Regions from separate parts of the Limnohabitans sp. Hippo4 genome, predicted to be linked through region 2. Evidence: riboswitches for the same ligand, from Rfam matches in the RefSeq annotation. Region 2 holds a riboswitch; each other region holds the start of a gene.
The links. Region 2 has a riboswitch for glycine ahead of B9Z46_RS08790 (D-amino acid dehydrogenase). Riboswitches for the same ligand answer to the same signal wherever they lie in the genome.

Region 1 (6,871 bases), on a different contig from region 2:
GAACGAGCCATTGGCGGCCAATTCAATGAAGTGCTTCAGTTGAACCAAGGTCATTGCATTTCTCCATGCATTTAAATCATGCTAAATCATATTAATATGCATTTGACTTAGATTCAAGCCATTTTTAGGATGGGCACACGATTCATAAAAAAGAGGAGACGAAAATGAACTCAGTTGTTGAAAAATATATCAAGAGCGCATCCGCGGTTGTGGGCATGTTGCTCATGGCAGGTACAGTCTTTGCGCAAACCTACCCCTCAAAACCCGTTACGTTGCTGGTGCCTTATCCAGCCGGTGGTTTGTCTGATGTGATTGCCCGTACAGTGAACAACACCTTGTCAAAAAATCTGGGACAGCCCGTGATTGTTGACAACTTGGGCGGTGCGAGCGGTGCGATTGCTGCACAAAAAGTTTTGAGCGCGCCTTCTGACGGTCAAATCATTTTTCAGGGTTCGCCCAACGAATTGATTTTGGCGCCCTTGGCCATCTCTGCCGTTAAGTTCAAAAGCGAAGACTTCCGTTTGGTTCAAATGATCTCTACGGCACAAATTGCATTCTTGGCTCGTAAAGATTTGCCGGTGAGCAATGTGGACGAGTTCTTGGACTATGCCCGTAAAGAAGCACAAGCTGGACGCCCCATCACTTATGCCAGCGTTGGCCCTGGCTCCTTCTATCACCTGTTGGGTGAACACTTGTCCAAAATTTCCAACATCCCCATGACACATGTGCCCTACAAAGGTGGCGCACCCGCCAATCAAGATTTGTTGGGCGGTCAAGTCGATATTTTCTTGGCCCCTTTTGGCAAGAACTATGACGAATTGCAAAAACAAGGCAAGCTCAAGATTTTGGCCATGCTCAACAGTGAGCGTCTGGAGTCTGTCAAGTCTTATCCCGCCATCAGCGAGAGCAAATCTTTGAAGAACTTCACGTTCAACATTTGGACAGGTTACTTTGTGAAAAAAGACACACCTGAAGCCACGGTTCAAGTGCTGCACAAAGCCATTACCGATGCCTTGACAGAACCTTCTGTTTTGGCCGGCATGGAAGCCAACAGCTTGTTGATGGCTAAACCTTTGTCAATGCAAGCTGTGAGCAAAGCTTATACAGATGGCACTGCACAGTTCCGCGCCATTGCCAAGTCCATCAACTTGCAACCGCAATAAGCATGACCTACTTGCGCGAAGCGCTCACCGCCAGAGTGGGTGAATTCATCCAACTCCGGCGTGACATTCACCGCCACCCCGAGTTGGCGTTTGAAGAACATCGCACCGCTGAGTTGGTGGCGTCCAAGCTTGAATCTTGGGGCTACCAAGTTCACCGCGGTTTGGGGGGCACCGGCGTGGTAGGCACACTCAAACGCGGCACCAGCACACGCAGCTTGGGCCTGCGTGCCGACATGGATGCCCTGCCCATTCAAGAGGCCAGTGGCGCCGAATGGTCGAGCACCAAGCCCGGACTGATGCATGCCTGCGGCCATGATGGCCACACCGCCATGCTGCTAGCCGCCGCCCACGAGTTGGCATTAAACAGCGCGTTTGATGGCGTGTTGCACCTCATCTTTCAACCGGCCGAAGAAGGCGGTGGCGGCGCGCTGCGCATGATGCAAGACGGTCTGTTTGACTTGTTCCCTTGCGATGCCATCTTTGCCATGCACAACATGCCTGGCGTGCCTGTGGGCAAATTTGTGTTTCGCAGTGGCAGTGCCATGGCGTCTAGTGACTACGTCACCATTCGCGTGAATGGTACAGGCGGACATGGCGGTATGCCGCATCGCGCAGCAGACTCTTTGGTGGCTGCAGCGTCTATCGTCATGGCTTTGCAAACTGTGGTGTCTCGCAATGTCGATCCACTGCACACCGCTGTGGTGACGGTGGGCTCCATTCAAGCGGGCAAGGCCAACAATGTGATCCCTGCATTGGCCACACTTGAATTGAGTGTGCGCGCTTTGGACCCTGGTGTTCGCAAATTGCTCGAGCAACGCATCAAAGCCATTGCCACATCGCAAGCCGAGAGCTTTGGCTGCAAGGCCGAAGTCGACTGGAAAGAAGGCTATTGCGTGTTGGTGAATTCAGAAAACGAAACCAATTTTGCAAGGCAAGTGGCTTTGGATTTGGTCGGCGCTGAGCGCGTTGTTTTAAATGGTCCGCCTTTAACTGGCAGCGAAGATTTTGCCTTCATGCTGGAAAAAATTCCTGGCAGTTATTTGCTCATTGGCAACGGTGATGGCGACTCCGCGGGCGCGTGCATGGTGCACAACCCGGGTTACGACTTCAACGATGACAACATTGCAACAGGTTCTGACTATTGGATTCACTTGACGAGGGAATTCCTCAAGGTGTAAATTGATCTCATCAGTGGCATCGGGAGAGATTGCTTAAAAGCAACGCCGAAGGAGCAACCGCCCCGGAAACTCTCAGGCAAAAGGACCGATGTCATATTTCATTCTGAAGAGTGGTTTGCGTTTTCGTCCGCAAACCCACCGCAGGAGCAAGCAACACCCCAGCGTGTTGTGAATCTCTCAGGTCCAAAACAGAAGGGGCGCCACTGGCACAGTTGTGTCATGGCTCAACCCTTCGACGTTTTGAAAGATCTGAATCATGAAAACTATTGCCATTGTGGGCGGCGGCATCACCGGCGTCACCACTGCTTATGCACTGGCCAAGCGCGGCTTCTCTGTCACCTTGTTTGAGCGTCACCGCTATGCCGCCATGGAGACGTCGTTTGCCAATGGCGGACAGTTGTCTGCCTCGAATGCAGAAGTTTGGACACACCCCTCCACAATCATCAAGGGCTTGAAATGGATGCTCAAAAGTGATGCGCCGCTGCTGGTCAATCCCAAACCCAGCTGGCACAAAATTTCTTGGTTTGCAGAGTTCATGGCTTCCATGGCGGCTTACGAAAAGAACACCATTGAAACAGCCAAACTGGCTGTGGCAGCACGACAACATTTGTTTGCTTGGGCTGAAGCTGAAAACATTGATTTCGATTTGAAAAAGCAAGGCATCTTGCACATTTACCGCGACAAAAAGGGCTTTGACCACGCAGGCAAAGTTTCTGAAATGTTGGCCAAGGGTGGCTTGCCACGCCATGCGGTGACCCCCGAAGAAATGAAAGCCATCGAACCCACTTTGGCTGGCAAATACTACGGCGGCTATTTCACAGAAAGTGACGCCACGGGAGACATCCACAAGTTCACCAACGGTTTAGCCATGGCTGCAAAGCATTTAGGCGTTCGCACTTTGTATGACCAAGACGTCACCAACATTCAAAGCGACAACAGCCAAGTCAAGATCACGGTGGCCCACTCTGATGCGCCTACCAGCATTCATACGTTTGACAGCGTGGTGGTGTGCGCAGGCGTTGCCAGCAAACAATTTGCTTCACAACTGGGTGACCGCGTCAACATCTACCCTGTCAAAGGCTATTCCATCACGGTCAATTTGAACGACGCTGAAAGCCAAGCAGGCGCACCGCAGGTCAGCTTGCTGGACGACGAGACCAAGTTGGTCACCAGCCGTTTAGGCGACGACCGATTCCGTGTGGCAGGCACTGCAGAATTTAACGGCTACAACCGTGACATCCGCGCTGACCGCATCAAGCCATTGGTCGATTGGGTCAATCAATGCTTCCCCAAAATCAACACCCGCTCCGTGGTTCCATGGGCTGGCTTGCGTCCCATGATGCCCAACATGATGCCCCGCGTGGGTCGTGGCAAAGCTGCCAATGTGTTTTACAACACAGGTCACGGTCACTTAGGTTGGACATTGTCTGCCGTGACGGCAGACATGGTGGCGGAAGTAGTGGCGGCTCAGGCTTCTGCTGAGCGTGCCACGATCATTTCAGGATCGACCAACCTGGCACGTGTGTCCACGTAATAACCGCCGTATTCGGTGTACTTCAAGACAGCACATTGGCATGTGATGCACTTGAAGACGTCGCAGCGGTTGTAGGGAAAGTAGTCCACTGCAATGGGCGCGTTCGGTGAGTCATAGCGCGTACCGTTGGGGTGGAATTCTTCGAAGGTCAATTCCACTTGGCCTTCGGCTAGTTCTTGCCTGAGGGTGCCTGCAGCTTGCATTTGGGCAGCAGGCCAGCGCGCGTCGGGCACGCTTTCCCAGCCTTTGCAGATTTTCAGGGCGCAATTGCAGTGATGCGGGGGGTGAACGGCCAGCGCTTTGAGCTGTTCTGGGGTAAGGAGTTGTTCATTTGACATGCCCCCTATTTTGCGCGATGCAGCAGACAACCGGCCACGGACATGTCGGCCATCAATATGTTGCCATTGCTTGAGTCTGTGCAATACAAGGTTTTCCGGTCTTTGCCACCAAATGCCATGTTGGTGAGAGACGCGCCTTTGGGTCCTGTCAGAATTTCTTCGGGTTCCGCCCAATGTGACAGCACCCACACATAAGCCAGTCCAGGATTGGCCACCAGCAGTCGGCCACTTTCATCCATGGCCAAACCGTCAGGACCACTCGGTCCATAGGATGTGAAAAACTGCCCCACTTTCGACACGCTGCCATCGCTCAACAAAGGCATGCGCCAAACAGCATTGCCGCGCGTTGTAGCGACAAACAAAAACCGCTCATCGGGTGACAGCACGATGCCATTGGGGCTGGGCACGTTGTTCAGCAACAGGTCTAACTTGCCATCGGGCGACAGTCTGTACACCCGCCCAGAGGGGTCGTGCATGCCGGTTTGCCCTTGGTCTGTGAAGTACACATTGCCCCGGGCGTCCAGCACCAAATCATTGACACCTTTGAAGCTTTCGCTGTTGCGACGCTCAAGAAATGCTTTGACTCGCCCCGTTTGAATGTTCAGGCGCATCAAACCGTTTTTGTAATCGGTGACCAGCAACTCGGTCTCGCTTAGAAACTTCATGCCATTGGGCTCACCATCCCATTGCGCCACCAAGTCCCACTCTCCTTTTGGATCAATTCGAAACACACGGCCAAAAGGTATGTCGGTGACGTAGAGGTTGCCATGCGTGTCAAATACCGGGCCCTCCAAAAATGAATCCGCCAATCGCCCGCCCTGATTCACATCGGCCCATTCACTGCGCACGCCAGTCTGCCTGAATTTCTCAGGCATGGCGCTAAATATTTCAAGAGGTCGAATGAGTGGATTTTGAAGCATGATCATGTGGCAACCTTGAGTGCATTGTCACTCTTTTTTAATGCCCGCAGCCTTCACCGTGGCAGCCCATCGCTGGGTCTCGCCTGCCAAGTACTTGCGAAACTCTTCAGGTGTAGAAGCCACAATGCGCGAACCCAGACTGTCGAACTTGCCTTTGACTTCGGGCATAGCCAACACCTCTTTAACCGCAACCTGCAGACGATTCACAATTTCAGGTGAGGTGCCTTTGGGCAAGAAAATACCGTTCCACTCATAAGACTCATAGGGCTTGCCAATTATTTCGGAGACTGTCGGTACATCTGGAAACGCGGGGTTACGTTGCGCAGAAGTAATGGCCAGCGCTTTGACCGTGCCACTTTTGACATGACCACTGATGGCCGGCAAATTGAAAAAACCCATGTCCACTTCAGCGGCAATCACAGCGGTCACCGCCAGCCCACCGCTCTTGTAAGGGATGTGCAGCATGTTGACGCCTGCAGCTTGGTTCATCAACTCAGGTGCCATGTACTGCACCGTGCCTTGCCCACCGGAACCAAAGGTCAATTTGCCAGGCGATTGTTTGGCCGCCTTCAGTAAGTCTTGTGCGGTTGCAAATGTGGAGGTCTTGGGCACCGTCAGCAACATGGGTGTCACACCCACTTGCGTGACAGGAATCAAATCTTTTTCTGCATCGAATGGCATTTTTTGCAAATGCGGATTGATCGACAACGGTGTTGCGTCGTACAAAACCGTAAAGCCATCGGGTGAGGCTTGCGCCACAGCCTGCGCGCCAATGATGCCACTTGCACCTGCTTTGTTCACCACCACGACGGAGGTGGACAGTTTGGTGCCCAAGTGCTGCGCAATCAGCCTTGCCAACGCATCTGCAGTTCCGCCGGGTGCATAGGGCACCACAATGCTCACAGGCTTGCCATCGGGCCAAGCGGCCATGGCTGCGGGTGCGCTCAGTGTGAACGTCACACCTGCTGCCCATAGCAAAGCGTTCATTAATCGTCGGTTCATGTTGTCTTCCTTTTTTCAAATTGTTCAAACTGTCGCAATGGGTGTCACGGGTGATCCTGCTGCACCCGGCAAACGCAAGGGCGGTGCAGTCAGTAAAAATCGAGAGCGCTGATTCGCTCGAAGCCATAGTGCCAATGGCGTGAGCAACCACAACTCACCCAAGTGGATGCCGTTTTTGAACAGGCAATGTTCGTGCAAGGGCAAGCGCGGCCGTTTCATACCAGCGGGCTTGGTGAGTGACACAGCTTGCACCAACTCCACGGCTGGGTTGTCGGCCACCAAGCAGGCCAGACGTGTATCACTGATCCAATTCAGCAACTTTGGATCTTCGCCATCCAGACCACTGCCCGTTTCATTCAGGTGTTGTAGGTCGGGTTGCTTGCGCATGTTCAGCAAGGTGTCTGCAAAACCAGTGTGCAAGCACACCATGTCACCGGCTTCAACATGGACCTTGTCTGCATCCAAAATGCGCATCAATGCGTCATAGCCCACAGCTACTCTTTTGCGACCCACGTGTTTTTCTAAATCAATCAACACACCTCGCCCCTGAACGCCATGTGCCGCCAAATTGGCAACACCCAAGGCGTTTGCATCTGGGTCTGGATAGCGTGCCCAATCGTCTGCAGCAGTTGAATCGGTCGAACCGGGGTGAATCTCAACGCCTGCTCTAAAGCCGTTGTAGAAAACAGCTTCAGCCTCGCCATCACCATCGGCATCAAAGCGGCTGCCCATGTGA
Region 2 (6,871 bases):
AAGGTGGCCAAGCGCTTGGTGCGGTCGATCTCAACCGTCACGTTGTTGTAGCTGATGCGGTCAGCTTCGATGTTGCGCTGAATGGGTGTGAGTGCCACGCCTTTTTCTGTCGCAGGGCGATCGCTTTGCGACGCCAATTTGTTTGCACGCTCGCGCACCACTTGCTCAAATTGGTTGGGCTTGGCAATGGCATCGACCAAGCGCCAGTCGACGGCTTTTTGACCGCGCACACCCTCCACGCTGGTGCAGAAAATGTCGGCCAGGTCGTGGCGCACATGGCGCTTGTCGGTCACGCGGGTGAGGCCACCTGTACCGGGCAACACACCCAGCAATGGCACTTCGGGCAAAGACACTGCAGAGGAGCGGTCATCGACCAACACAATGTCATCGCAGGCCAATGCCAATTCGTAACCACCGCCGGCACAGGCACCGTTCAATGCGGCCACAAACTTCAAGCCAGAGTATTTGCTAGAGTCTTCAATGCCGTTGCGAGTTTCGTTGGTGAACTTACAGAAATTCACTTTCCAACCATGGGTGGACACGCCCAACATGAAGATGTTGGCGCCAGAGCAGAACACGCGGTCCTTCAAGCTGGTCACCACCACAGAGCGAACTTCTGGGTGCTCAAAGCGAATGCGCTGCAGCGCATCGTGCAATTCAATGTCCACGCCCAAGTCATATGAGTTGAGCTTCAATTTGTAGCCAGGTCGAATGCCTGCGTTTTCGTCGATGTTGATCGACAAGGTGGCCACAGCACCGTCAAAGGCCAAGCTGATGTGCTTGTAGTTTTCTGGGCTGGTTTGGTAATTGACGATGGGCGCTGTAGTCATTGGGGTCTCCTTTAGATGGGTTTGTTAACTCACAATTTGTATGCATTAAATTGCATCATGACATGAATTTTATTGCATCATATTTTTTTGTCAATATGCATTTTAATGCATTTAATTAGTAATTACCCTATATCGCAAGGGAAATCAGGATTCATCGGCTGACAATCCCAAATATTGGCAAACTGAAGCGTGCAAAATTGAATAAGCTTGCTCTTCGCTTTTTGCACTGGTATGCACAGACAGATCAGCTTTGGAGTAAAAGGCTGCGCGCCCCTCCAAGATACGCTTGAGATCCGCCATTGCTTCTTGACTTGCGGCAATTGGGCGCGTGTCGCCTTGCGCGGCTACCCGGCTCATATGGTCAATTGGATCCGCCTGAATCCAAATTGTCGTGCATTGCGACAAAAGTAAGTTGAAATTGGAAGAGTCGGATACCAATCCCCCAGGTGTAGCGATGACTGTCTGCGGCTGATTTTGAATAACCTCGGCAAGCACACGCCGCTCGTATCGTCGGTAAGCATTGGCACCATAAAGATCATGGATTTCACTGATTTGGCAACCCGCAAACTTTTCAATTTCGCGACTCAGTTCAATGAAAGTGAAACCCAAATCATCGGCCAAACGTTGGCCCAGCGTGGTTTTGCCGGCACCTCGCAAACCAATCAAGGCAATGCGTGTACGGCGAGCGGTGGCGTCGCCACTCTCACCAAACATATCGCTCAGCTGCAAGCGCGCACGACGCAAATCAGGCTCTGTGCGTTTGCTCAGTAGCTCACGAATCAACAGCCATTCGGGCGAACTGGTGCTGATGTCACCCAACAGCTCTGCCAATGAACATTTTAAGGCTTGCGAAAGCTGATGAAGCAACAGCACTGAAACATTACCCGAACCAGACTCCAAATTGGCAAGGTGTCTTTCAGAAACCTCTGCAACTAAGGCTACTGCTCTTCGGGTCATGCCTTTGCGCAAGCGCAATGTTCTAGCTCGCTCACCTAATGCCAGCAAAAATGAGTTGCGATGCAGTTCAGAATGGGGTGTGTAAATGTGATCTTGATCTCTTAACAACATGTCTATATTTTCCAAATTTTAGGGTAAACCCTTATAAAATATCTACACAAAACATGCACTTTAATGCATACTACATGAAATGCACAATAGTTCATATCAAAATTTTTGAAATACCGAAAATAAGAGATAGAGAGACAAAAATGACCCCAAACGCAAGCGCTCCCAACACAGAATTTAATTTTGCACAACACATCGTCGCTATCAATTCAGCGCGAGCAGACAAGACAGCACTGATTGACGACTTTGGATCAATCAGCTACGGCCAAATGGCAGACCAAATTCGATGCTTTGCAGGCGGCCTTCAGGCTATGGGCCTTAAACGTGAAGAGCGTTTGCTTTTGCTGATGCAAGACAGCATCGACTGGGTTGTGGCTTTTCTGGGCTCACTTTATGCAGGGGTGGTACCCGTCGCAGTCAACACCTTACTAACTGCTGAAGACTACGCCTTTATGCTGAGCAACAGCCGCGCACAAGCAGCATTGGTGTCAGGCGCTTTGTTACCAACCTTGCAAGATGCAATGCATTTGCAACAAAACGAAGTGCGGCAGGTGGTGGTCTCTCGCCCCACCTCCAGTTTGACAAACTACCAAGTCGACATGGCTGACTTTGTAGCCCAGAATAAGCCCGTATTGCCTGCATCGACTTTGGCCGATGAGCCTGCGTTTTGGCTCTATTCATCTGGCTCAACCGGCAAACCCAAAGGAACGGTGCACAGCCAAGGCAACCTTTACTGGACCGCAGAGTTGTATGGCAAAGGGGTACTGAATTTACAAGAGACTGATACGGTGTTCTCTGCTGCCAAATTGTTTTTTGCCTATGGATTGGGCAACGGTCTTACTTTCCCATTGAGTGTTGGCGCCAGTGTGGTGCTGATGGCCGAACGTCCTACCCCACAGGCCACATTCAAGCGCTTGGTGAGTCACCAACCAACCGTGTTTTACGGCGCGCCAACAGGATATGGCGGAATGCTGGCAAGCCCAGAGTTGCCTTCAAAAGACGCGGTGAATTTGCGTCTGTGTTCCTCGGCTGGTGAAGCACTACCACGTGAAATCGGTGAGCGTTGGACAAGTCATTTCGGCTGCGAGATCATTGATGGCATCGGTTCAACCGAAATGCTGCATGTGTTTCTGTCCAATCGACCTGGCGATGTCCGTTACGGCACTACAGGCAAAGCAGTACCTGGTTATGAAGTACAACTTCGCAATGAAGATGGCAGCGTCGTGACCGGTCACAACGAGATTGGAGATCTTTACATCAAAGGTCCTAGCAGTGCATTGATGTACTGGAACAACCGCGAAAAGTCTCGCGACACTTTCCAAGGCGTATGGACCAAAAGTGGCGACAAATACAGCCGTGATGTGGATGGCTACTACACTTACGCTGGACGCAACGATGACATGCTGAAGGTCAGCGGCATCTATGTCTCGCCTTTCGAAGTGGAAGCCACATTGGTACAGCATCCTGCAATTTTGGAGGTCGCAGTTATCGGAAAAGAAGATACAGACGGACTCACAAAAACAAAAGCTTTTATTGTGCTGAAAGAAGGACAAAACCTAAATGAAGTAGAGGTGAAAGCATTTGTGAAAGAGCGCCTTGCGCCCTACAAATACCCACGCTTTATCGAATTTGTAGCAGAGTTACCCAAGACTGCGACAGGAAAGATTCAGCGATTTCGACTGCGAGATCAGGAGCAACAAGGCACCTGAAGATCAAGTCAGATCACATTTCCCAAATCGGGAGAGACTCTGCGCATTCTTGCAGAGCGCCGAAGGAGCAACCACCCCGGAAACTCTCAGGCAAAAGGACCGATTTGGATAGACACATTTGTGTCAAATACTCTGAAGAGTGATTGAGATTCGTCATCTCGGTCCACCGCAGGAGCAAACTGAACTTTAACGTTCGGTGAATCTCTCAGGTTTCAAACAGAGGGGGTCATGCAGCACACATTCGGTGTGCCGTGTGTCAACCTGTTTGAGACGGTTAAACAAGGGAGAGTCTCCATGAAAAAGCACATGGTTGTTATTGGCGGTGGTATCACGGGCGTCACATCTGCGTATACCTTGATTCAGCAAGGTTTTGATGTCACCCTCATCGAAAAAAATCGATATCCAGGCATGGAAACATCCTATGCCAATGGGGGGCAACTCTCAGCTTCAAACGCTGAAGTTTGGACGCACCCCTCCACCATCATCAAGGGCCTCAAGTGGATGCTCAAAAGCGACGCGCCTCTGCTCATGAATCCTACGCCCACATGGCACAAGCTAAGTTGGATGGCCGAATTCATGACCGCCATGACAAAGTACAAGGACAACACCATTGCCACAGCCAAGCTCGCCATTGAATCTCGTGAGCACCACTTCGCATGGGCCAAGGCCGAAGGCATTGAGTTCGATCACAAACGCGAAGGCATTCTGCATTTTTACCGAGATAAGAAAGGCTTTGACCACGCCGGACAAGTTTCTAAGTTGCTTGCGCAGGGGGGCCTGCCCCGTCGCGCAGTGACCCCTGAGGAGATCAAGGTCATCGAGCCCACGCTGCAAGGCAATTACTACGGTGGTTACTTCACCGAAAGTGATTCGACAGGAGACATTCACAAATTCACCTATGGTCTGGCCAAAGCATGCGAGCGTCTAGGCGTGAAAATCCTCAACGAACATGAGGTACTGAGTGTGGCTGCAAATGGTCAAAGTGCATTTGTACAAGTTAAACACGCTGGAGAGACCGACTCACTGACTTTTGATGGCATCGTCATCTGTGCAGGTGTGCATGGCCGCAGACTGGCTGCGCAATTGGGTGATCGACTGAACATTTACCCAGTCAAGGGTTACTCGATCACGGTGAATTTGCCAGATGGCGCCAGTCAGGCTGCAGCACCTCAGGTCAGTCTTCTCGATGACGAGACCAAATTGGTCACCAGCCGTTTAGGCGTTGACCGTTTCCGCGTGGCAGGTACCGCAGAGTTCAACGGCATCAATTTGGACATCCGTGCAGACCGCATTCAACCCTTAATTCAATGGGTCAACCAGTGCTTCCCTGGAATCGATACTCGCAAGGTCATTCCCTGGGCAGGGTTGCGTCCCATGATGCCTAACATGCTGCCTCGCGTGGGCGTAGGCAAAAAAGCCAATGTGTTTTACAACACAGGACATGGCCACCTTGGTTGGACACTGAGCGCAATCACAGCACATCAACTTGCAGGTCATGTCATGGCTTGGTCACAAGAGCAAAGCGGGATTTCAGAACTGGCCCTCGCTCATCAGGAATGATTTTCAAATTTCAAATTCATCCATTTTTAAATAATTTATCCGCAAAGCAGTAAAAAAGGCCGAATGGCCAAGCGGCGCCACATTAAGGAAACAACCATGTCCATGATCAGTTACCAAGTCGAAGCCTTTGGCCGACCACTTGCGCAAGTTATTCGAGATATACCCAACCCGCTTGGCAGCGAGGTGGTCATCAAGGTCGGAAGTTGTGGCGTTTGCCACAGCGATGTGCACTTGCACGATGGTTACTTTGACCTCGGCAATGACATCAAGCTCGACATGACGCGTACCGTCAAACCACCTCGGACTCTTGGTCACGAAATAGCTGGTACGGTCGTGGCTGTGGGACCTGAGGTCAAGGGCGTTAAAGTTGGCGACAAACGCGTGGTTTTTCCATGGATTGGCTGCGGCACTTGTGCTCTTTGCGAAACAGGTAATGAGCATCTGTGCAACAGTCCACAAGCTTTGGGCATTCACCGCGATGGTGGGTTTGCTTCACACACTGTCGTTCCGCACGAGCGATACTTGCTTGATTACGGCAATCTGCCAGAAGAACAAGCTTGCACCTATGCTTGTTCCGGCTTAACCGCCTACAGTGCTCTCAAAAAAGTTGCGCCTCTCGGCCCGAAAGATCCATTGCTCATCATAGGTGCAGGCGGTGTGGGATTGTCAGGCATTCGACTGGCACGGCAAATGTTTGAAACGCCGCCCATTGTGCTTGAACTGGACAAGAGCAAGTGGGATATTGCCCGTGAGGCAGGAGCAGGCGAGATCATTGACCCCAATGCAGAAGGTGCACTCAAATCTCTGATGAAGGCAACTGGCGGCGTAGCCGCAGCGATTGACTTTGTGGGTGCAGCAGCCACTTTCAATTTCGGCTTTCAAGCTTTGCGCAAAGCAGGTAAATTGGTTTGCGTCGGTTTGTTTGGAGGATCATCACCTATCGTGCCTGCGATGGTGTCAATGAAAGCTGTGAGCGTCACGGGTTCGTATGTGGGCAGTCTGCAGGAAATGCAGGAACTGATGGTCATCGCAAAAACGGGTGTACTACCCGACCTACCCCTAGGAACACAATCGTTGGACACCGCCACACAGGCTTTAGAGGACTTGCGCGCTGGTCGCATTCGCGGTCGCACCATCCTTAAATAATTCGACTAGCTTAAGACAAACTTCGGAGAGTAGACATGGAACAACCTGATTGGAACACCCTGAGTCCCGCACGCATGTGGCGTGATTGGATTGCCAAAAGTGAAGCACAGTGGAGTGAAGCCGTTTCACAAATGCTTAAAAATGAGCACACTGGCGAAGCCATGAATCGGCAGTTGAACGAAATGCAACTTCTTCATCGGCAATTTTCTGAACTTGCGCAGGCCTCGTTGGCCACAGCAAATCTGCCATCGCGAAATGATTTTGAAGCGCTAGACGAGCGCATGGGTCGACTTGAAGATGGGCTGGCACAAGTGGCTGCAGAACTTTCTCGGCTTGTCCAAGCGCTAGCGGTGTCTGGGGGCAATGCCAATGCAGATCAAATAGTAAATACATCTCGTCCCACGCGCAATCGCAAGCCAGCCAGTGATTTGATCCAAACAAGGGGTTGAGAGTGAAAACTAATTCGACCCGCCCAGCCGTTCTACCTAGCTTGCCTAATCCTGTGCAACGTACTCTAGAGCGGATAGGTTTGCCGGGTACTGATTTTGCCGACCTGACAGG
Region 3 (6,871 bases), 370 kb from region 2:
GCGGCTTGCGCGGCGTGGGCCTGTGCAATGACATCTTTCAAATCGTGAATCATGCCCGCGGTGGAAGGGTACTGCGCGACCACTGCAAAGTAGTCGTGTTGCTTCATCAACTCAGGTGCAAAGCCCACCAACACATTCAAGCCCAATGGCGCAGCACGTGTTTGAATCACCTCAATCGTTTGCGGATGGCAATCGCCCGCCACAATGATGTTGTTGCTTTTGGATTTGACCGAGCGTTTGGCCAAGGTCATGGCTTCAGCTGCCGCTGTGGCTTCGTCCAGCATCGATGCGTTGGCAATGGGCATGGCCGTTAAATCGCAGACCATGGTTTGGAAATTCACCAAAGCTTCCATGCGGCCTTGGCTGATCTCGGCTTGGTAGGGTGTGTAGGCCGTGTACCAGGCTGGGTTTTCCAAAATGTTGCGAAGGATCACGCCGGGTGTGTGATTGCCGTAATAGCCCTGGCCAATGAAACTTTTGAGAATCTTGTTTTGTTGCGCCATGGCTTTGAGCTCTGCCAATGCGCTGGCTTCAGTCACTGGCGCAGGCAACTTCATGGCTTGGCTGCGCGCAATCGAAGCTGGCACGATGCTTTCAATCAAAGCACGCCTAGATGCCACACCAATGACGGACAACATGTGATGCTCATCTGCTTCACTGATGCCAATGTGGCGTGCAATGAATTCACTGTTGTTTTCGAGTTGGCTTAAAGGGGTGGCAGATGACATCAACATGGTGGGGCTTTCAAACGCAAAGTTCGATCAAAACAAGCAACAAAATTTCAATTCTGATTTCAGTTGGATGCAGCAAACGCTGTGTACGCTGTTTCGTCCAACAAAGCATTCACTTGCGATGCATCCGACAACTTCACTTTGAAGAACCAACCGGCACCCAGGGGGTCGGTGTTGGCCAAAGAGGGGTCGTCACGCAGGGCTTCGTTCACTTCGGTAATTTCACCGCTAATGGGCATGTAAACATCGGCTGCAGCCTTCACAGACTCGACCACGCCAGCCACAGCTTTTTGTTCAAAGCTGCTGCCCACTTCAGGCAACTCCACAAACACCACATCACCCAAAGCGTCTTGCGCATGGTGCGTAATGCCCACAGTGGCCACATCGCCTTCAACCTTGATCCACTCGTGCTCTTCGGTGTACTTCAAACTCATTTTTCTCTCCTTGAATAATTTAATTGGGGTCAGATCAACATTAATTATCGGGGTCAGATCACAATTGTTGGGCGATCTTTAGCCGCGGTAATAACGATTAGGAACAAAAGGCATGGCACTGACCGTCATGGGCACTGCTTTGCCGCGCACCATGGCATTCACAACCGTGCTCATTGCAGCATTTGCAACGTCCACATAGCCCATGGCGACAGGCACATTGGTGGTGGGGCCGAGCAAACCACTGGACACTTCACCGATCTTGACGCCCTGCAAGCTTTGCAGTTCTACATGTTCGCGAACGGGCACACGTTCTTTCGCAATCAAACCGACACGTTTGCGAGTTAGAGGATGCGTGCCATCCAATTGGCCCAACACGATGGTGGCACCAGGGAAACCACCAGCGCGTGCGCCACCTGTGCGACGTACTTTTTGAATGGCCCAATTGAGGCCTGCTTCGATAGGGGTAGTGGTGGTGTCGATGTCGTTGCCGTACAAACACAATCCCGCTTCGAGGCGCAGGGAATTGCGAGCACCCAAACCAATGGGCTTCACTTCTGCTTGCGCTAACAAGGCGCGGGCAAATGCATCCACTTCGGTATTGCCCACAGAAATCTCAAACCCATCTTCACCGGTATAGCCAGAACGTGTGATGAACAGATCCGCACCTTGCCATTCAAACGCTGCGCCAGTCATGAACACCAACTTTTCAACGCCTGGCACCATGCGTGACAAAGCATCAACCGCTTTAGGACCTTGCAAAGCCAAGAGGGCGCGCTCGGGCATGGGAATGACTTGGCATCGCGAGCCAATGCGCGCTTGAATGTGTGCGATGTCATTGACTTTGCAAGCACCGTTCACAATCACAAAAATATCAGTGCCGCGGTTGACAAACATCAGGTCGTCAATGATGGTGCCTTCGTCGGTGAGCAGCAAACCATAGCGCTGTTTGCCCACAGGCAAATCGATCACATCGACTGGCATCAAAGATTCAAAGGCTGCCGCGGCATCGGGACCCACCAAACGCAATTGGCCCATGTGCGACACATCAAACAAACCTGCTTCGGCGCGTGTGTGATGGTGCTCGGCCATCAAACCCATGGGGTATTGAACGGGCATGCTGTAACCGGCAAAGGGCACCATGCGTGCGCCAAGCTCTATGTGCAAAGCATTGAGGGGGGTGTTGAGCAAAGCGGTGTCAGCGGACAATTGAATTCTCCAAGGGCAAAGTAAAACCATGACCGAAATCATGGATTGCCCTCGCTGTCCGCTTTACCTGAGCGATTCGCCGGTTGTGTCTTTCGGGGGAAAGACTCACTGCGGGTTGCGCCTTCGGTGGAGGGTTCGACCGGATGGTCCGCCCTCTCTCTCCAGTGAGGATGCGTTGATAAACAAAGTTAACAACGTTTGTCAGTCCTGGGTACCTGAGCGTTCAGAAATCTAAAGATTTCCTGCGCCTTCGGTGGCAGTCTTTTACAAGCCTGCACTCTCCTGACGGCTCAAATTATAAACAGGTCTTTTGAACCTGCCAGCACTTTTTACATGCCAGAGTAGTTAGGTCCACCACCGCCTTCTGGTGTGACCCAGACGATGTTTTGTGTTGGATCTTTGATGTCGCAGGTTTTGCAATGCACGCAATTTTGCGCATTGATTTGCAGACGATCGGATTGGTCTTCGTTCTTGACGTATTCGTAAACGCCAGCAGGGCAATAGCGCGCCTCGGGGCCTGCAAATTTGGCCAAGTTGATGCCCACCGGCACGCTGGCGTCCTTCAAGGTAAGGTGCGCCGGTTGATTCTCTTCGTGGTTGGTGTTGCTGATGAACACACTGGACAATCGATCAAATGTGAGCTTGCCATCGGGCTTGGGATACTGAATGGGTTGGCAATCAGCCGCAGGCTTGAGGTAAGTGTGATCGGCCGCTGCACGGCGAATTGTCCATGGCACATGGCCGCGCAACACAAATTGCTCCACACCGGTCATGAGCGTGCCCACTGTGCGGCCTTTTTTGAACCACTGCTTGAAGTTGCGGGCCTTATTCAACTCGGTGTGCAACCAGCTGTTCTCGAAAGCTTCTGGGTACGCGCTGAGTTCGTCATGCGCGCGTCCAGCTTGCAATGCGTCATAGGCCGCTTCGGCTGCCAACATGCCAGTCTTGATGGCTGCGTGGCTTCCTTTGATGCGGCTGGCATTGAGATACCCCGCATCGCAACCTACCAAGGCGCCACCTGGGAACACAGTTTTAGGCAAGGACAAAAGGCCACCTGCTGTAATGGCACGCGCACCATAAGAAATGCGTTTAGCTGGCGCAATGCCTTTGGCCTCGTCGCCTTCAAAGTACCAGCGAATGTTGGGGTGTGTTTTGAAGCGTTGGAATTCTTCAAAGGGGCTGAGCCAAGGGTTGGTGTAATCCAAGCCCACCACAAAACCCACCACCACTTTGTTGTCTTCCATATGGTACAGGAAAGAGCCGCCGTAGGTGTTTTCGTCTAAGGGCCAGCCAGCGCTGTGCAAGGCCAAGCCAGCTTTGTGACGTGCAGGGTCGATTTCCCATAACTCTTTGATGCCGATGCCGTAGCTTTGCGGATCTTTGCCGTCGTCCAATTTGAACTTGGCAATGACCTGCTTGCCCAAATGGCCCCGCGCGCCTTCAGCAAACACGGTGTACTTGGCATGCAGTTCCATGCCCAATTGGAAGCTGTCCGTTGGCTCGCCATCTTTGCCGATGCCCATGTTGCCAGTGGCCACACCCTTGACGGAGCCGTCGGCGTTGTACAAAACTTCTGCCGCCGTAAAGCCTGGGAAAATTTCTACGCCCAAGGCTTCGGCTTGTTCGCCTAACCAGCGGGTGAGGTTGCCCAAGCTGATGATGTAGTTGCCATCGTTGTGAAAGCAGGGTGGCAGGGCGAAATTGGGGACGCGTGTGGCGCCGTTTTCAGTGGTCATCAAGAAGATGTCTTCCGTGACCGGTTGATTTAAAGGGGCGCCCATTTCTTTCCAGTTGGGAAAGAGTTCAGTCAGGGCAATGGGGTCCATGATGGCGCCCGACAAAATGTGCGCGCCGGGCTCGGAACCTTTTTCCAACACCACCACAGAAACTTCCGTGCCTTTTTCTTGGGCCAATTGCTTCAAGCGAATGGCCGTCGACAAACCTGCTGGGCCACCGCCCACAATCACCACGTCGTATTCCATGGATTCGCGGGGACCGTGTGTATTCAAAATCTCTTCGGGTGTCATGGTGGACTCACATCAAGTTGAAATTTAGGGGCCAAATATGGCAATTTGTCCATTTTAAACGTGGAAGAGGCAGAATCTGCCTTCATCAAGTCACCTAAATGATGACTTAGGCCAATGCAATTAGTCGAGATGAACGATGAAATTTGAAATACCAGAGATCAAGAAAAAAGTTCACGAAATGATCATCCCCATTCGATGGGGTGACATGGATGCCATGGGGCATGTCAACAACACGGTTTACTTTAGATATCTGGAAACCGTGCGCATTGATTATTTCCAGTCGATTGGCTGCGAACCTAATCCGCAAGGGCAGGGTCCCGTCATCGTGAATGCCTTCTGCAATTTCTACAAACAGCTGGAATACCCAGGGAATGTGCTGGCCAAAATGTATGTGAGCGACCCTGCGCGCACCACTTTTGAGAGCTGGTGCACCTTGGAGCTGGTGGACAAGCCTGGAGTGATTTACGCGGCAGGCGGGGCCACCACCATTTGGGTGGATTTCCCTTTGCAAAAAGCCGTGAACTTGCCGGACGAAATCAGGGCTCGCGTGACGCCCTGAAAAAGCAAGCCGCCGAGAGCCTGTTATTTTTGTTTGGGCACGCGACCCATCAAGTAAAACTCAGGATTGGGCATCATGTTACTGAAGCTGGCCATGCGGTTGGACAAACCAAAGAAGGCTGTAATGGCCGCAATGTCCCAGATGTCTTCGTCGTCAAAACCTTGCGCATGCAAAGGCGCAAAGTCGGCATCTTCAATTTGGTCGCTGTGCAAACACACCTTCATGGCGAAATCGAGCATGGCGCGCTGGCGCGGTGAGATGTCTGCTTTGCGATAGTTGACCGCCACTTGATCGGCCACCAAGGGCTTCTTTTCGTAAATGCGCAGGATGGCGCCATGGGCCACCACGCAATACAAACAGTTGTTGGCCGCACTGGTGGTGGTGACGATCATTTCGCGATCGCCTTTGGTCAGGTTGCTGGTGCGACCTACAGACTCGGGCACCATGAGGGCGTCATGGTAAGCAAAGAACGCGCGCCACTCTGCGGGTCTGCGCGCAAAAGCCAAAAAGACTTGCGGCACAAAACCAGCTTTTTCTTGCACCTCCAAAATCTTGGCGCGAATGTCTTCGGGAACATCTTTGAGCTCAGGTACGGGGTAGCGTTGGGCTTTGGCGGTGCTGGTCATGGTCAATCCTTGTCAGTTTTCCGATTCTATTCACCTATTACACTATGGGTTTTAAGTCTTTCCCCTCTTAGGAGTGCCCTGTGAACAAGATTTTCCCCTCTGCGGCCGAGGCGCTGAAAGGCGTCGTGGCAGATGGTCAACTGCTTGCTGTGGGTGGCTTTGGCCTCTGCGGTATCCCTGAAGCCCTGATTGATGCGCTGCGCGACTCTGGCTGCAAAAACCTCACCGCCATTTCGAACAATGCGGGTGTCGACGGTTTTGGCTTGGGCAAGTTGCTTGAAACACGTCAGATTAAAAAAATGATTTCATCCTATGTGGGTGAGAACAAAGAATTTGAGCGTCAGTTTTTGGCGGGTGAATTGGAATTGGAATTCACCCCCCAAGGCACGCTGGCTGAAAAGCTGCGCGCTGGCGGTGCAGGCATTCCAGCCTTCTTCACCAAAACAGGCGTGGGCACTGTGGTGGCAGATGGCAAAGAGCTGCGTGAATTCGATGGCGAAACTTATGTGATGGAGCGCGCTTTGGTGCCTGACGTGTCCTTGGTCAAAGCCTGGCGCGCCGACAAATCAGGCAACTTGCAGTTCCGCCTCACGGCCCGCAACTTCAATCCGGCTGTGGCAATGGCCGGCAAGGTGTGCATTGTGGAAGTCGAAGAGATTGTTGAAACCGGCGACATGGTGCCCGATCAAATTCACTTGCCTGGCATTTATGTTCATCGCTTGGTGCTCAACAAGCACCCCGAAAAGCGCATTGAAAAACGCACCATCACAGAGAAAGCAGGAGTCTGAGCATGAGCTGGAATCAAGACCAAATGGCGGCGCGTGCTGCCCACGAATTGCAAGACGGCTTTTATGTGAACTTGGGTATTGGCATTCCCACTTTGGTGGCCAACCATGTGCCCAGCAACATTGAAGTGTGGCTGCAATCTGAAAACGGCATGCTGGGCATTGGCCCATTCCCCACAGAAGATGAAGTCGACGCCGACTTGATCAATGCGGGCAAACAAACAGTGACCACCATCAAAGGCTCTTCCATCTTTGGCAGTCATGACAGCTTCGCGATGATTCGTGGTGGCAAAATCAATTTGTCCATCCTGGGCGCCATGCAAGTGAGCGAAAAGGGCGACCTGGCCAACTGGATGATTCCAGGCAAGATGGTTAAGGGCATGGGCGGCGCCATGGACTTGGTGGCGGGCGTGAAGCGCGTCATCATCTTGATGGAACACGTGGCCAAGAAAAAAGATGGCACCGAAGATTTGAAAATCTTGCCCCAGTGCACATTGCCTTTA

Region 1: linked by a shared signal. The riboswitch ahead of B9Z46_RS04505 (D-amino acid dehydrogenase) and the one ahead of B9Z46_RS08790 (D-amino acid dehydrogenase) in region 2 are both predicted to bind glycine.
Region 3: linked by a shared signal. The riboswitch ahead of gcvT (glycine cleavage system aminomethyltransferase GcvT) and the one ahead of B9Z46_RS08790 (D-amino acid dehydrogenase) in region 2 are both predicted to bind glycine.

What each region holds. Positions count from the first base shown of each region.
Region 1 covers NZ_NESE01000001.1:952,786-959,656, forward strand. The annotation lists gene B9Z46_RS04490 (LysR family transcriptional regulator) at 1-54, opposite strand, end outside; gene B9Z46_RS04495 (tripartite tricarboxylate transporter substrate binding protein) at 165-1,163, shown strand; gene B9Z46_RS04500 (M20 aminoacylase family protein) at 1,166-2,341, shown strand; glycine riboswitch at 2,352-2,439, shown strand; gene B9Z46_RS04505 (D-amino acid dehydrogenase) at 2,598-3,875, shown strand; gene B9Z46_RS04510 (hypothetical protein) at 3,809-4,213, opposite strand; gene B9Z46_RS04515 (SMP-30/gluconolactonase/LRE family protein) at 4,219-5,139, opposite strand; gene B9Z46_RS04520 (tripartite tricarboxylate transporter substrate binding protein) at 5,161-6,135, opposite strand; gene B9Z46_RS04525 (cyclase family protein) at 6,160-6,871, opposite strand, start outside.
Region 2 covers NZ_NESE01000002.1:711,256-718,126, reverse strand. The annotation lists gene boxC (2,3-epoxybenzoyl-CoA dihydrolase) at 1-830, opposite strand, end outside; gene B9Z46_RS08805 (helix-turn-helix transcriptional regulator) at 975-1,898, opposite strand; gene B9Z46_RS08800 (benzoate-CoA ligase family protein) at 2,039-3,604, shown strand; glycine riboswitch at 3,623-3,716, shown strand; glycine riboswitch at 3,727-3,834, shown strand; gene B9Z46_RS08790 (D-amino acid dehydrogenase) at 3,899-5,164, shown strand; gene B9Z46_RS08785 (alcohol dehydrogenase) at 5,261-6,310, shown strand; gene B9Z46_RS08780 (hypothetical protein) at 6,346-6,759, shown strand; gene B9Z46_RS08775 (alpha/beta fold hydrolase) at 6,813-6,871, shown strand, end outside.
Region 3 covers NZ_NESE01000002.1:339,636-346,506, forward strand. The annotation lists gene gcvP (aminomethyl-transferring glycine dehydrogenase) at 1-734, opposite strand, end outside; gene gcvH (glycine cleavage system protein GcvH) at 794-1,165, opposite strand; gene gcvT (glycine cleavage system aminomethyltransferase GcvT) at 1,244-2,401, opposite strand; glycine riboswitch at 2,416-2,546, opposite strand; glycine riboswitch at 2,564-2,666, opposite strand; gene B9Z46_RS07130 (electron transfer flavoprotein-ubiquinone oxidoreductase) at 2,701-4,398, opposite strand; gene B9Z46_RS07135 (thioesterase family protein) at 4,535-4,957, shown strand; gene B9Z46_RS07140 (peroxidase-related enzyme) at 4,981-5,583, opposite strand; gene B9Z46_RS07145 (CoA transferase subunit A) at 5,664-6,371, shown strand; gene B9Z46_RS07150 (CoA transferase subunit B) at 6,374-6,871, shown strand, end outside.